3 regions of the Cupriavidus sp. JZ107 genome follow, and region 1 is predicted to be linked to each of the others. Evidence: predicted binding sites of a transcription regulator. Region 1 holds the regulator's gene; each other region holds the start of a gene.
What was found. The regulator LexA, encoded in region 1, represses DNA repair genes until DNA is damaged. The targets are predictions, from matches to a motif close to ACTGTATNNNNATACAGT.
Positions count from the first base shown of each region.

Region 1 (4,209 bases):
TGATGTGAAAGACGAGAGCCTTGCTGTTGCGGTGCTTGCGGGCGAGAAAGCCTTCGCAGTCGAGCACCGTGCCGAGCGGCGTACGCTCGAGGTGCTGGCCGACCGGACCGACGCCCATCGCGGCGATCGCGAACTCGACCTGCCGCGGCGTCTGCGCTTCGACCACCTCGCCACCGTATTGCAACAGGCAATTGACGACTGGGATACCGGCCGGCGTATAGCGCAACGCGTCGCGCTCGACGAGGGTGGCGTGCAGCCTCAGCTGGTTCATCGCGCCACCGCCCCTCGCATGCCGCCCCGGTCATGCCGGAGCGAACCGCACACAGCAGACCGCACTCAGGCGGCCTGGCCTTCGCTGGTTTGCTGCGAAGCCTTGCGGGCTTCTTCGCGCTGGACTTCCTTCATCATCGGCGACGGGGCCGTTTCGGCCTTCTTCGTCTGGACGATCAGGTGGCGCAGCACGGCGTCGTTGAACTTGAACGCGTGTTCGAGTTCAGCCAGCGTGTCCTTGCCGCACTCGATGTTCAGGCAAACGTAGTGAGCCTTGGCCAGCTTCTGGATCATGTAGGCCAGTTGACGACGGCCCCAGTCTTCCACGCGATGCACCTGGCCGTTCTGCGACGTGACCAGCGTCTTGTAACGCTCGATCATGGCCGGCACTTGCTCGCTCTGGTCCGGATGGACGATGAATACGATTTCGTAATGACGCATTGACGCTCCTTTTGGGATAAGCCGCCCGGGCGTCAAGTCCGGTGCAGCAAGGGTTAAATAGCCCGCGAGTATAGCCCGGAACGGCCACGGCGGCAAGCCGCATGGATTCAGGGCTGGATTGGCGATTGTGCGGGCCAGACGCTCCTTCAGATCTGCGCGAAGAACTGTTGCAGCCGAACCGGATCGCCGCCCAGGACCGGCTCCGCGCCAAGCGCCAGCAGCAACGCCACCCGGGCCTTGTACGGATTCAGGTCGCCAGCGGACACGAAGGCCCCCGCGGCAGGATTAGGCTGAGCCGGCGCGATCACATTACCGGCGCCGGTGCGCGTGCTGCGGACCACCGCGACACCGGCCCGCGCCGCATCGGCGAGCGCGGCCACCAGCGTCTCGTGGATCGATCCATTGCCGGCGGCCGCGACTACCACGCCGCGCACGCCGCCGGCGACCAGTGCATCGACCACCACGCGACTCGGCTCCGCATAGCTGGCGACGATTTCGACCGCGGGCCAGTGCTGCGGCAGCGGCAAGGCCTGACGCGGCAGCCGCAGCGGCGCGCGCGTGAAGCGCACCAGCGCATCCTGCACCAGCCCGATCGGCCCGGCGCCCGGCGACGCGAACGCGTCGACGGCCGAGGTATGCGCCTTGACCGCGTCGCGCCCGGCGTGGATCTCCTGATTGACTACCACCAGCACGCCTTTGCCCGCCGCCTCCGGATGCGCCGCGACGCGGACGGCATCGAGCAGATTCAGCGGCCCATCGGCCGACAGCGAGGTCGCCGGCCGCATCGCGGCGGTCAGCACCACCGGCACGCTGGCCACCCCCGCCAGGTGCAGCAGCATCGCCGTTTCTTCCAGCGAATCGGTGCCGTGCGTGATGACAATGCCGGCCACGTCGTCCTGCGCGGACCAATGGTGGACCCGCGCCGCCAGCCGCGCCCACAGGCCGAACGACATGTCCTTGCTGTCGACCTGCGCGACCTGCTCGGCCTCGATCCGCGCGACATCCTTGAGCGCCGGCACCGCGTCGAGCAGCGCCGATACCGGCACTGTCGCCGCCTGATAGCGGGCGCTGCTGGCGGCGCTGGACGAGGAACCGGCGATGGTGCCGCCGGTGGCGAGAACGATTACGCGAGGCAAGGTCATGGGCACGAGATGTTCGTAAACAGGCGGCGATTGTACCCGCCGGGACAGGGCACTCCCCTACGGTCTTGCCCTGCCCCGCGGTCGGACCGTACGCAGCCGAAAGTGGACGACGATGCAAATTCCTCTTGCACTTCGATCGATACTGTATAAAATCACAGCACACTGTTCAAACGTACAGTGTTGCACATGGCGGTCCCCGATGCGCCCTCCCCGCGCGCCTCACGGCTCGCGGCGACGACCGGACCGCCACCGGATACAACAACACGGACAAGCCATGGCGACTCTGACACCCCGGCAGCAGCAGATCTTCGACCTGATCCGCAACACCATCCGGCAGACCGGCATTCCGCCGACCCGCGCCGAGATCGCTGCGGAATTTGGCTTCTCGTCGCCGAATTCGGCCGAAGAACATCTGCGCGCGCTGGCTCGAAAGGGCGTGATCGAGCTGACCCCCGGCGCTTCGCGCGGCATCCGGCTCAAGGTCAATCGCAGCGACTCCGAAATGCCGGACCAGTTCTCGCTGCCGATGGCCGGCGTGATGCAGCTGACGCTGCCGCTGGTCGGCCGCGTCGCCGCCGGTAGCCCGATCCTGGCCGCCGAGCATATCGACCGCCAATACCAGGTCGACGCTTCGGTCTTCGACGAACGCCCCGATTACCTGCTGCGCGTGCGCGGCATGAGCATGCGCGATGCCGGCATCTTCGATGGTGACCTGCTGGCGGTCAAACGCGCGCAGGACGCGGCCAACGGCAAGATCGTGGTGGCCCGCATCGGCGAGGACGTGACCGTCAAACGGCTCAAGCATCGCGGCGATGCGATCGAGTTGATCGCCGAGAACCCCGACTTCGCCAACATCATCGTGAAGCCCGGACGCGAGGAATTCTCGCTCGAGGGCATCGCAGTCGGACTGATCCGCCAGTCCGGTTTCTAGCGCAACCACGCAATCCGGCAGGCGCCGCCGCCTTGGCGCCAACTCAGTCATGCAGCCGCACGAGCCGCAGGGCCCCGTGTTGCCGCAAGACTTCCGCTGACGCCTTACCGAAGAGGACCACCATGCTGCAAGCCGACCGCTCCCTGACCCGCTACCCCGTCAAGCCGACGCCGTTCCGCCAGTCCAAAGGTGTCCGCATCTACCAGGGCGCACAGCGCCGCACGATGGTCGGCAGCATGGCCGCGATCTGCCGGATGCTCGAACTCGATCAGCCGGGCGTGAAGCTGAACGCGTGAGCAAGTCGCACTCGTGCGACCGCTGCGACAAGATCGACTGCGTTGAAGGCGTGATTGCGCGTTTGCGCGAAGCGTGAGATACGGCGGTCCGGCGACAAGCGACGCTTCTCGCGCATCGCAACAAACCTTTACAACTCGGACCGTGAATTCGTCGAAGCTTGGCCTAGCCTTTTCCCATGCTTTTCGAAGGAGACGGCCATGCCTTCGTCAGACGACACCATCAAGCTGCTTCGTCCCGGTCGCCGCACCATGAACTGGCACGACGTCGCACTGATTGCAGCCGGTTGGATCGCGCTGTGTGTCGGTGTCGGATGGACGATCACCAAAGCCGCTGCTCGGTTGGTCTGAAGACCACGAGCGCCCTCGCCCGCCAGCCCGTTTGTCTCGGCACAAAGCAAAACAGCCGCTCGATGAGCGGCTGTTTGCATGGGATCTTGGGGTGGCTGATGGGACTCGAACCCACGACGACAGGAATCACAATCCTGGACTCTACCAACTGAGCTACAGCCACCGTAGCGCCGTCGTCAGTACTGCTCGACGGAAACCAAGATTATACAAACTTCGTTTGGCGATGGCTAGTACTACGCACAAAATTTTTCATGCAACCGAATGACGTATCAGGACCAGCGGGCTTCGAGCCGAATTGCCTCGTGGATCGCATCGAGCGTCTCCTGCTCGGTCTGATAGGTGCCCGGCAGTCTTCGGCTCCTGCCGTTCAGCACATCGGTCTGCAGTGAGGCGGCCGCGGCCGCATCGGTGCCGCGATGCCAGCAGTAGCGGGCGGTCCAGGTACCGTTCTGCAACCGCTCGACCACCCAGACGACGCGGAAGCCTTCGAACGCGACACCAAACAAGCCGTCTTCTTCTTCCATTCCACCCTCCGAGGCCAGATCTTCTTGTCGTTTTTGGCTACATCTTGCCATCACCCGGTTGGGGGGTCATCTCTTTGGATGAGGTAAACGAGAACTGTTAGCGGCGACGTTGCTCCGCGGCATCATGCAGAACGGGGAGAAAGCGAGCCGCGGACCGAGCGGAGCGGCAGACAGAGAGCGGGAAGGAGGACCGCTGCGGGGAGCGCCAGGCAAAAAAAAGTCCGCACACGGCGGACTCTTAAACTCTTGCGATCTCA
Region 1 is NZ_CP096481.1:2,029,984-2,034,192, forward strand. It holds gene priB (primosomal replication protein N) at 1-271, opposite strand, end outside; gene rpsF (30S ribosomal protein S6) at 337-711, opposite strand; gene M1D55_RS18605 (asparaginase) at 858-1,853, opposite strand; gene lexA (transcriptional repressor LexA) at 2,128-2,784, shown strand; gene M1D55_RS18615 (hypothetical protein) at 2,907-3,080, shown strand; gene M1D55_RS18620 (hypothetical protein) at 3,279-3,428, shown strand; tRNA gene M1D55_RS18625 (tRNA-His) at 3,516-3,591, opposite strand; gene M1D55_RS18630 (hypothetical protein) at 3,698-3,952, opposite strand.

Region 2 (4,209 bases), 980 kb from region 1:
TCAGGCGTTCGACCGGCTTGCCGTGGATCAGATGGCTGTCGATGATTTCGTCGATGTCCTGCTCGTCGACGAATGTGTACCAAACGGCCTCCGGGTAGACCACCAGTACCGGACCGAGTTCACAGCGGTTCAGGCAGCCCGCCTTGTTGATCCGCACGCGGCCCTCGCCGCCGGCGATGCCCAGCTCCTTGCAACGCTTCTTGGCGTATTCCTGCATCGCCTTGGCGTTGTGGTTGGCGCAGCAGTTTTCGCCCGGCTCGCGCTGATTCAGGCAGAAGAAGACGTGGTGCTGGTAGTAGCTGCTCATGCGTGGGAGGGCGCGGCACGCTCGGCTGGGCCGCGCGGGCGGCTGGGCGCCGGTCGGAACGGTGGGAAGCTCGGAATTATACGGCGAGCCGGGGGCCGTTTCGACCGCATGGCGGCGTCTGCAGGGCGGCGCCGTGGCGGGAGTTAGCTATGGCGCACAACAAGCGCCGGTCCGACGCCCTCGTCGAAGGCCCGGGGTAACGGGTGTACGCAGGCTGCGCCCCCAGTACGGCCCCTACGGCCGGCTCATCGCCACATATTGCGCATCCGCGCGGCCAGGTCGACCGCCGGCAGCGACGCGCGCTGGGGCGCCGCGTCGACCGGCGGAGGCGGCGGCCACGCGCGGCTGTGGAAATGCGGCATCACGCGATTGGGCAGGAAGCGCGTGCGCGACGCATACACGTGGCGGTCGCCCATGCCGGGCTGCTGATGCACGTAGAAGCGCTGCGGCACCACGATATCGAGATGGTCGCGTGCGCGCGTCATCGCGACATAGAGCAGCCGGCGCTCTTCCTCGATCTCCTCGGTGGTGCCGGTGGCGAGATCCGACGGCAGGCAGCCGTCGACCGCGTTCAGCACGTAGACCGCCTTCCACTCCTGGCCCTTGGCCGAATGGATCGTCGACAGGATCAGATAGTCCTCGTCGCGCAGCGGCACGCCCGATTCGTCGCTGGAGGCATCGGGCGGGTCCAGCGTCAGCTCGGTCAGGAAGCGTTCGCGCGAGCCGTAGGTCGCGGCGATGCGCGCCAGCTGCTGCAGGTCGGCGGCGCGCGCGGCGGCATCGTCGTGCAACCGTTCCAGATGCGGCTCGTACCAGCGCAGCACGCGTTCGAAGTCGACCGGCCATGCCGCCGCGGGGGCCATCGCCTCGCGCGCCAGCGCGACCAGTTCGGTCCATGCCTCGGCGGCCGCCGGCGGCGCTTCGAACGATTCCAGCGCGAACAGCGGATCGCTGGCGAGCTCCAGCCCGTCGAGCACACGTGCCGCGGTCTTGGGCCCGACGCCCGGCATCAGCTGCAGCGTGCGAAAGCCCGCCATGCGGTCGCGCGGATTCTCGAGCCAGCGCAGCGCCGCCAGCATGTCCTTGACGTGGGTCGACTCGAGGAATTTGAGTCCGCCGAACTTGACGAACGGAATGTTGCGGCGGACCAGCTCCAGTTCGAGCTGCGCGCTGTGGTCGGCGGCACGGAACAGCACCGCCTGCGCCATCAGCGCCAGCCCTTCCTCGCGCCGCGCCAGGATGCGCTCGACCACGAAGCGCGCCTGCTCGGTCTCGTCGTTGACCACCACCACGCCGGGCTTCTCGGCGCTGGCGCGGTCCGACCACAGGTCCTTGGTGAAGCGCTCGGCCGCCAGCCCGATCACCGCGTTGGCGGCGGCCAGGATCGGCTGCGTCGAGCGGTAGTTGCGCGACAGCGTGACCTGTCCCGCCGCTGGCGAGAAGCGGTGCGGGAAGTCGAGGATGTTGCGTACGGTGGCGCCGCGGAACGCGTAGATCGATTGCGCATCGTCGCCGACCACGGTCAGGCCGCGGCCGTCGGGCTTGAGCGACAGCAGGATCGCCGCCTGCAGCGCATTGGTGTCCTGGTATTCGTCGACCAGCACGTGGTCGAAGCGCTCGCCCATGTCGCGCGCCAGCGCCGGCTCGGCCAGCGCCTGTGCCCAGTACAGCAGCAGGTCGTCGTAGTCGAGCACCTGCTGCTTCTGCTTGGCCTCGACATAGCCGGCGAACAGCGTGCGCAGCGCGTCGACCCACATCGCGTAGCGCGGGAACTGGCGCTGCAGCACCTCTTCGAGCGGCAACTGCGTGTTGACCACGCGCGAATAGATCGCCAGGCAGGTTTCCTTGCGCGGAAAGCGGGCGTTCTGCGCCGACAGGCCGAGGTCGTGCCGCACCACGTTGATCAGGTCGGCCGAATCGCCGCGGTCGCTGATCGTGAACGAGGGCGACAGGCCCAGCGTCTCCGCGTATTCGCGCAGCAGCCGCGCGCCGATCGCGTGGAAGGTGCCGGCCCATTGCAGCGCCGCGCGGCCGGGATTGGCCGACGACGTGGCGCCGTTGCGGGCGGCGAAGGCTTGGTCAACGATGCGCTCGACGCGCCGGCCCATCTCGACCGCGGCGCGCCGCGAGAACGTCAGCAGCAGGATGCGCCGCGGATCGGCGCCGCCCAGCAGCAGGTGCGCGACGCGGTGCGCCAGCGTATTGGTCTTGCCCGAGCCCGCGCCGGCGATGATCAGCAGCGGCTGGTCGGTCGGGTGCTCGACCGCTTCACGCTGCTCGGGATTGAGCGCGGCGAGATAGTCGACCGGATCGGCCGGGTCGGCCGGGGCGGCGGCGGGTGCAGGAGCGAGAGCGACGGACACAGTGGCGAGCGAGGGCGAAAACCGGAAATGTTCGCCGCAGACTGTATATCCATACAGATGTGTTGGGCAAGCGGGGGATGGTTGAAGGGGCGAGAGGGGCGCTTTTGGCGTGGTAGCGCCGGGGTTGCCCTCTCCCCCGGCCCCTCTCGCGAGCGGGCGAGAGGAGCAAGCCGGCAGCCTTGTCGAACGCCTGCGGCCAGCTATCTCGCCCGCCTTCGCGAGAGCCTTGCCGAATGCCTACTGGGTTCTCCCTCTCCCGTTTGCGGGAGAGGGTTGGGGAGAGGGCAAGCGGCGCCGGCATACCGCGGCCGCCCCTTCCCTGTCAGCGCATCAAACCGCCTTGCCCAGTGCCTCGTCCAGCAGCTTGTGCAGGCTGTCCCATTCCGGCTCGCCGACATAGCGCTTCAGGATGCGCCCGTCCTTGTCCACCACGAAGGTGGTCGGCGTCAGCTGCACGTCGCCGAAGGCCTTGGCCGCGGAGCCGTCCGAATCGAGCGCGACCTTGAACGGCAGCTTGCGCGTCTCGGTGAAATTGGTCACGTACATCGGCGGGTCATAGCTCATCGCCACGGCGACGAACTCGAGGCCCTTGTCCTTGAACTGCTGATAGGTGCGCACCATGTCCGGCATCTCCTTGACGCAGGTGGTGCAGCTGGTGGCCCAGAAGTTGACCATATAGACCTTGCCCTGCAGCTGCGCGGTGCTGACGCGCTCGCCGGACAGCAGCACGAAGGTCGCTTGCGGCGCGTGCCGGGCCGGGGTCAACGCGCGGTAGCCAAACCAGCCGAGCAGGACCAGTACCAGCAGGCCCGCGACCAGCGGCCAGCGCTTGCGGGCAGAGGCGGGACGTTCCGGTTGGGAGGCGGACGAAGTCATGATGGGCCGACCGAAGGAGGGAGAAACCGCCATTCTAGCGCCGAGGCCGCGGCGGTGACGGGAGTCAGCGCCCGCCGGCCGTCGCCGCCATCGCGGCGCGCGCGGTGTCGAGCGACTGTTCCAGATAGGCGCCGTAGAAGTCGGGCTGCATGCCGCGCAGCGGCGGCGCGGCCGGGCGGCCGCGGCCGTCGAGGAACAGCACCGTCGGCGCGAAGCGGATGCCGTGGTCGCGCGCCCAGGCGCGTGCGGTGGTGGCACGGCCGTCGGCATCGCGGATCGGCGTCGCCGCGCTCATGTCGAGCTCGCGCGCCACAACCTCTCCGCTGGCGACCTGCGGGCCCAGATAGTTGCGCCGCACCGCTTCGCAATAGCCGCAGTCCGGCAGCGTCACCAGCACCACCAGCGGTTCGCCGCGCCGGCTGGCCGCGCGGGTTTCCGCCGCCAGGTCGCTGACCGCCGGCAGATGCGTGGCGCTCGCCGCCCGTGCCGGCGGCGGCGCCACGGCGAGCGCCAGGGCGATCGCGGGGATGGCCAGCATGCCGGCCAGCCGCGCCGGGATGGCGCCCCGATGCGATGCCGGACCGGTGCGGCGACCTGCGAAGTCGAAAACCATAATGAAATATCGAGAAGAGAAAGACACTGCGCCAGTGCCTGATCCCCGAT
Region 2 is NZ_CP096481.1:3,014,938-3,019,146, reverse strand. It holds gene M1D55_RS23260 ((2Fe-2S) ferredoxin domain-containing protein) at 1-307, opposite strand, end outside; gene M1D55_RS23255 (ATP-dependent helicase) at 553-2,670, opposite strand; gene M1D55_RS23250 (TlpA disulfide reductase family protein) at 3,001-3,546, opposite strand; gene M1D55_RS23245 (thioredoxin fold domain-containing protein) at 3,611-4,084, opposite strand.
Region 2: the regulator LexA is predicted to act here: its motif matches at 2,711-2,728, upstream of M1D55_RS23255 (ATP-dependent helicase).

Region 3 (4,209 bases), on a different replicon from region 1:
TCCCGCCATTGCTGCGCCGATGAAACCGCACGTAGGCAATCATGTCGTGGTGGGCGCGCCGCACCGACTTGGCCATCGCGTGCAGCCGCGCGCCGTCTTCGTCGGCGGGCGAGGCCACCGCGCGATCGCCCTGGCACCATCGCCACAGCACCCGATAGAGGAAGGCCCAGCGTTGCGGCGAGCGGTAGCGCGCGGCTTGCTGCAGCAGGGCGGCCAACGCCTTCGATACGCGGATCGCCGGGGCGGCGCCGACGGCCTGCTGGCACTCCGCGGATGGCGGGTCATCACCGGACATCGGCGCCGGGCCGGCGTCGAGCAGCATCAGCTGTGCCGTCCCGGTGCAGGCTGCCGAACCCCGTTCCGCCCAGGTGACGGCCTCCGGGGGCCAACCGGCCGCCAGCGCGCGCAGGGCCTGCGCACGCCAGCCCGCGTAGCCGCCGTCGACCACCAGTACCGGCGAGCTGGCGCCGCTCATAGCAGCGCCAGCTGCACCGGCGGCGCGGCCAGCGCCCGCCGCAACTGCTCCGACGGCCGGTCCGCCTGCGCCGGCCGGTAGTCCTGCACCACGATGAACGGTTTGATCTTGTCCATCGCGCAGCGCAGCCGCACCAGGTCCTGATAACGGATCGCGCGCGAGCGGCGCAGCTCCACCAGCCGCTTCGCATTGCGCATGCCGATGCCGGGCACGCGGGCGATCAAGGCCTGCGGCGCACGGTTCAGGTCGACCGGAAACGACTCGCGATGCGCCAACGCCCAGGCCAGCTTCGGATCGATGTCGAGCGGCAGGTCGCCGGCGGACTGGAACAGCTCCTCGGCCTGAAAGCCGTAGCCGCGCATCAGGAAATCCGCCTGATACAGGCGATGCTCGCGCAGCAGCGGCGGCGCCTGCGCGGGAAGGCCGGAGGGACTGTCGGGAATCGGGCTGAACGCCGAGTAATACACGCGCTTCAGCTTGTAGGCGCCATAAAGCGTCTGCGCGGTCTGCAGGATCGTGCGGTCGTCCGCGTCGTCCGCGCCCACGATCATCTGCGTGCTTTGGCCGGCCGGCGCGCGGCCCGGCGCGGACTTGTCGCTCTCCGCCTCTTCCTGGGCGAGCCGGATCGACCCCATGGCGCGCTTGATCGTATGCGCATTCTTCTCCGGCGCCAGCCGCTGCAGGCCGCCGTCGGTGGGCAGCTCGATGTTGACGCTGAGCCGGTCCGCATACTGGCCAGCCTGCGTGATCAGCCGGGGATCGGCGTCCGGAATCGTCTTCAGGTGGATATAGCCGCGGAACTGGTGTTCCTCGCGCAGCGAGCGCGCCACCTGGACCAGCTGCTCCATCGTGTAGTCGGCGCTGCGGATAATGCCGGAGCTGAGGAAGAGGCCGTCGATATAGTTGCGCCGGTAGAAGTCCAGCGTCAGATCGACGACCTCGCGCGGCGAAAAGCGGGCCCGCGGGACGTTGCTCGAGCGCCGGTTGACGCAGTACTGGCAGTCGTACTGGCAGAAGTTGGTCAGCAGGATCTTGAGCAGCGAAACGCAGCGCCCATCGGGCGTGAAGCTGTGGCAGATGCCGGCCCCGGTACTGGCGCCCAGCCCGCCCTTGCCGAGCGAATCCCGTTTCGGCGCGCCGCTGCTGGCGCAGGAGGCGTCGTATTTGGCCGCGTCCGCCAGGATCTCCAGCTTGGTGAGCAGTTCCATCGGGAAACCATACTGTATGAATGTACAGTATTATAGGCGGGATCGAGCTGCCTCGGCTCAATACCGATGTCCGCTCCCTGCGATGGCTGCGACGATGGTGTACTCGTGAGCGCCAAAGGGAGAGTTCGATGTGCTACGCCGCGCAGATCAAGGCCGACTTCAGGAAGTTCACGCGCCAGTACGGCGCGGTGATGAGCCTTCGCCAGTTCTTCGAACTGTTCTGGCAAAAGCGCAAGGACCAGGAGTGGCAGAAGCTGCCCAAGGCGATGCGCGTCGCGTTCGCGCAGGGCGGCGCGGGAGGCGAGGAGGGCGGCCCCGAAGAGCGCGAGCTGGCCGCGCTGATCGCCGCCGGCGACCGCGAACAAGCCAATGGGCTGGAAGCGGAGCTGTTCCGCCAGCGGGCGCGCCTGGCGGAGGCCGAGCGCGCGCTTGCCGGGCGGCCGACCCGCAAGGCGGAGAACGAGCAGCGCATCGCCGCCGACAAGATCGCCCGGCTGCAGCAGAACCTGGCCGACCTGCAACGCGCCACGCCGGCTCCGGAGGACGCGATGATCTTCCCGGGCTATTACGCGCCGGTGATGATCGAGGTGGACGGCCAGCGCACGATCGTGCCGATGCGCTACCGCTGCCGACTGCCCGGCTGGGACGTGTCGATGGAAAGAAAAAAGCCCGGGACGTACAACGCACGCCGCGACAATCTCGAGACGGCATGGCGCCAACTGTTCGGCTACCGCCACGGCATCCTGCCGATCCGCGCCTTTCATGAACACGTGGCCCGGCATCGGCTCGAGCACCGCGAACTCGGTCCGGACGAGAAGGAGCAGAGCGTCGTGCTGGAGTTCCGTCCCGATCCGCCGCAGGATCTGCTGATCGCCTGCCTGTGGTCGCGACACAAGGGCGAGGCCGGCGAACCGGACCTCTATTCGTTCGCGGCGATCACCGACGAGCCGCCGCCCGAAGTCGCCGCGGCCGGCCACGACCGTTGCGTCATTCCGATCAAGCCGCAGCACGTCGACGCGTGGCTCAACCCGGACCCTGCCAATCTGGCCGCGCTGTACGCGATCCTGGACGACCGCGAACGGCCGTTCTTCGAGTATCGGCTGGCGGCTTAGCGGGGAGCGCCGTGGCCGCATGGCCGACGGGGATGGTGCGTATCAGCCTGACTGCCCGAAGGTGTTGAGGTATTCGTCGAACTCGTCCCGGACGATGCTTTCTATCCGTTCGACTTCATCGTGGGTCAGGTCTTCGAACAGCTTGCGCTTTCGCTTCGACAATTCTCCGTGGTTCTGCACGATGAGATCGATCAGGTTGGAAAGCCGCGACTGTGGCAGATCAAGCCAGCCTTCTATGCGCTCTAGACTGGCGTCGTAGGCTCGCAGGTATTGGATTTCCTGCGCCAGATCGTGCTCGACGCATTGCTCGATACACCTGAACACAAACTCGCACAACGCAGTCGCGTCGAACGACGCATACAGCCAATACGGTTGAGGCGACTTGATCAGAATCGTGTCGCTGTCGGCGTCCAATACGTAATTGAGCAGTGCGGTGCGCGGTGCCGAGTACGCCTTCAGCAAGCCGGCATAGGTGTCGATTTCCTTGAGCATGCGTGCAGATATGGGCAGGACGACGCCTTCCGGGGTGACCCCGGCCTGCCGGAGCAGGTGATGGATCAGGAAGCGGTGCAGACGCCCATTGCCATCGTAGAAGGGGTGAGCGAACACGAAGCCGAAAGATGCGCAGGCAGCCACAACGATGGGATGGACAGTCCCTGTCTGAATCAGGCTTGCCACCTGCGAAATGCCTTCCATCATTGCGTCAAGTTGCTCGGGATTCGGAGGAATATAGTCCGCCATATTCCGCATGCGGCCACCGCGCGAAAGCCAGTTCTGCCTGTCGCGATACGAATACTCGCTACGCGGGCCCGAGATGATTTCGTTTTGCCATTCGCATAGCTGGTCCTCGGTCAAAGGTCCAGGGGCGCCGGCAAACTGAAGCAATCGACGGAATTTCGCCACGCGCTGGTTATCGGGCACCTCTCTCTCGATCGAGTATGTCGAACGGGTTTCGGCGAGATACAGATAGTCGACGGCCCGGGCCAGCACCTCTGGCTCAAGGCTCTCAATCGCCGCGGCGACCTTGTCTGGCAGGTCAGACGCGATCCAGGCCGCGAGTTCGTCGGTGCGTCGCACCACCGGACAGAATGCAGGCGGTCCGAGATGGTTGTTCTGGACGCCGAACTGGGTATCGTTCTTGACGGGGCCGGTGATATACGCGCGTTCGTCGAGCGCCGGAATGCGGGGCGCGCCGGAAGGCACGTTGTAGTCGAACTGGGCTCCAGCCAACCATTTGGCGTAGAAACCGCTCAATCGGGCATAGCGCGACGTGGGCGCGGCTCGGAGCCATTCCTGCACGGCCTCGATGGCCTCCGGGTGCTCGAACAGTGCCGCCAGGACAGTCAGGTCCAACTGTTCCTTCTTCAGCGCAAAGAGAAGGTGATCGACGATCGAGTCGCCGCCGCGGTACCTG
Region 3 is NZ_CP096480.1:1,135,075-1,139,283, reverse strand. It holds gene M1D55_RS04850 (UdgX family uracil-DNA binding protein) at 1-475, opposite strand, end outside; gene M1D55_RS04845 (putative DNA modification/repair radical SAM protein) at 472-1,683, opposite strand; gene M1D55_RS04840 (SOS response-associated peptidase family protein) at 1,812-2,795, shown strand; gene M1D55_RS04835 (Fic family protein) at 2,838-4,209, opposite strand, start outside.
Region 3: the regulator LexA is predicted to act here: its motif matches at 1,695-1,712, upstream of M1D55_RS04845 (putative DNA modification/repair radical SAM protein).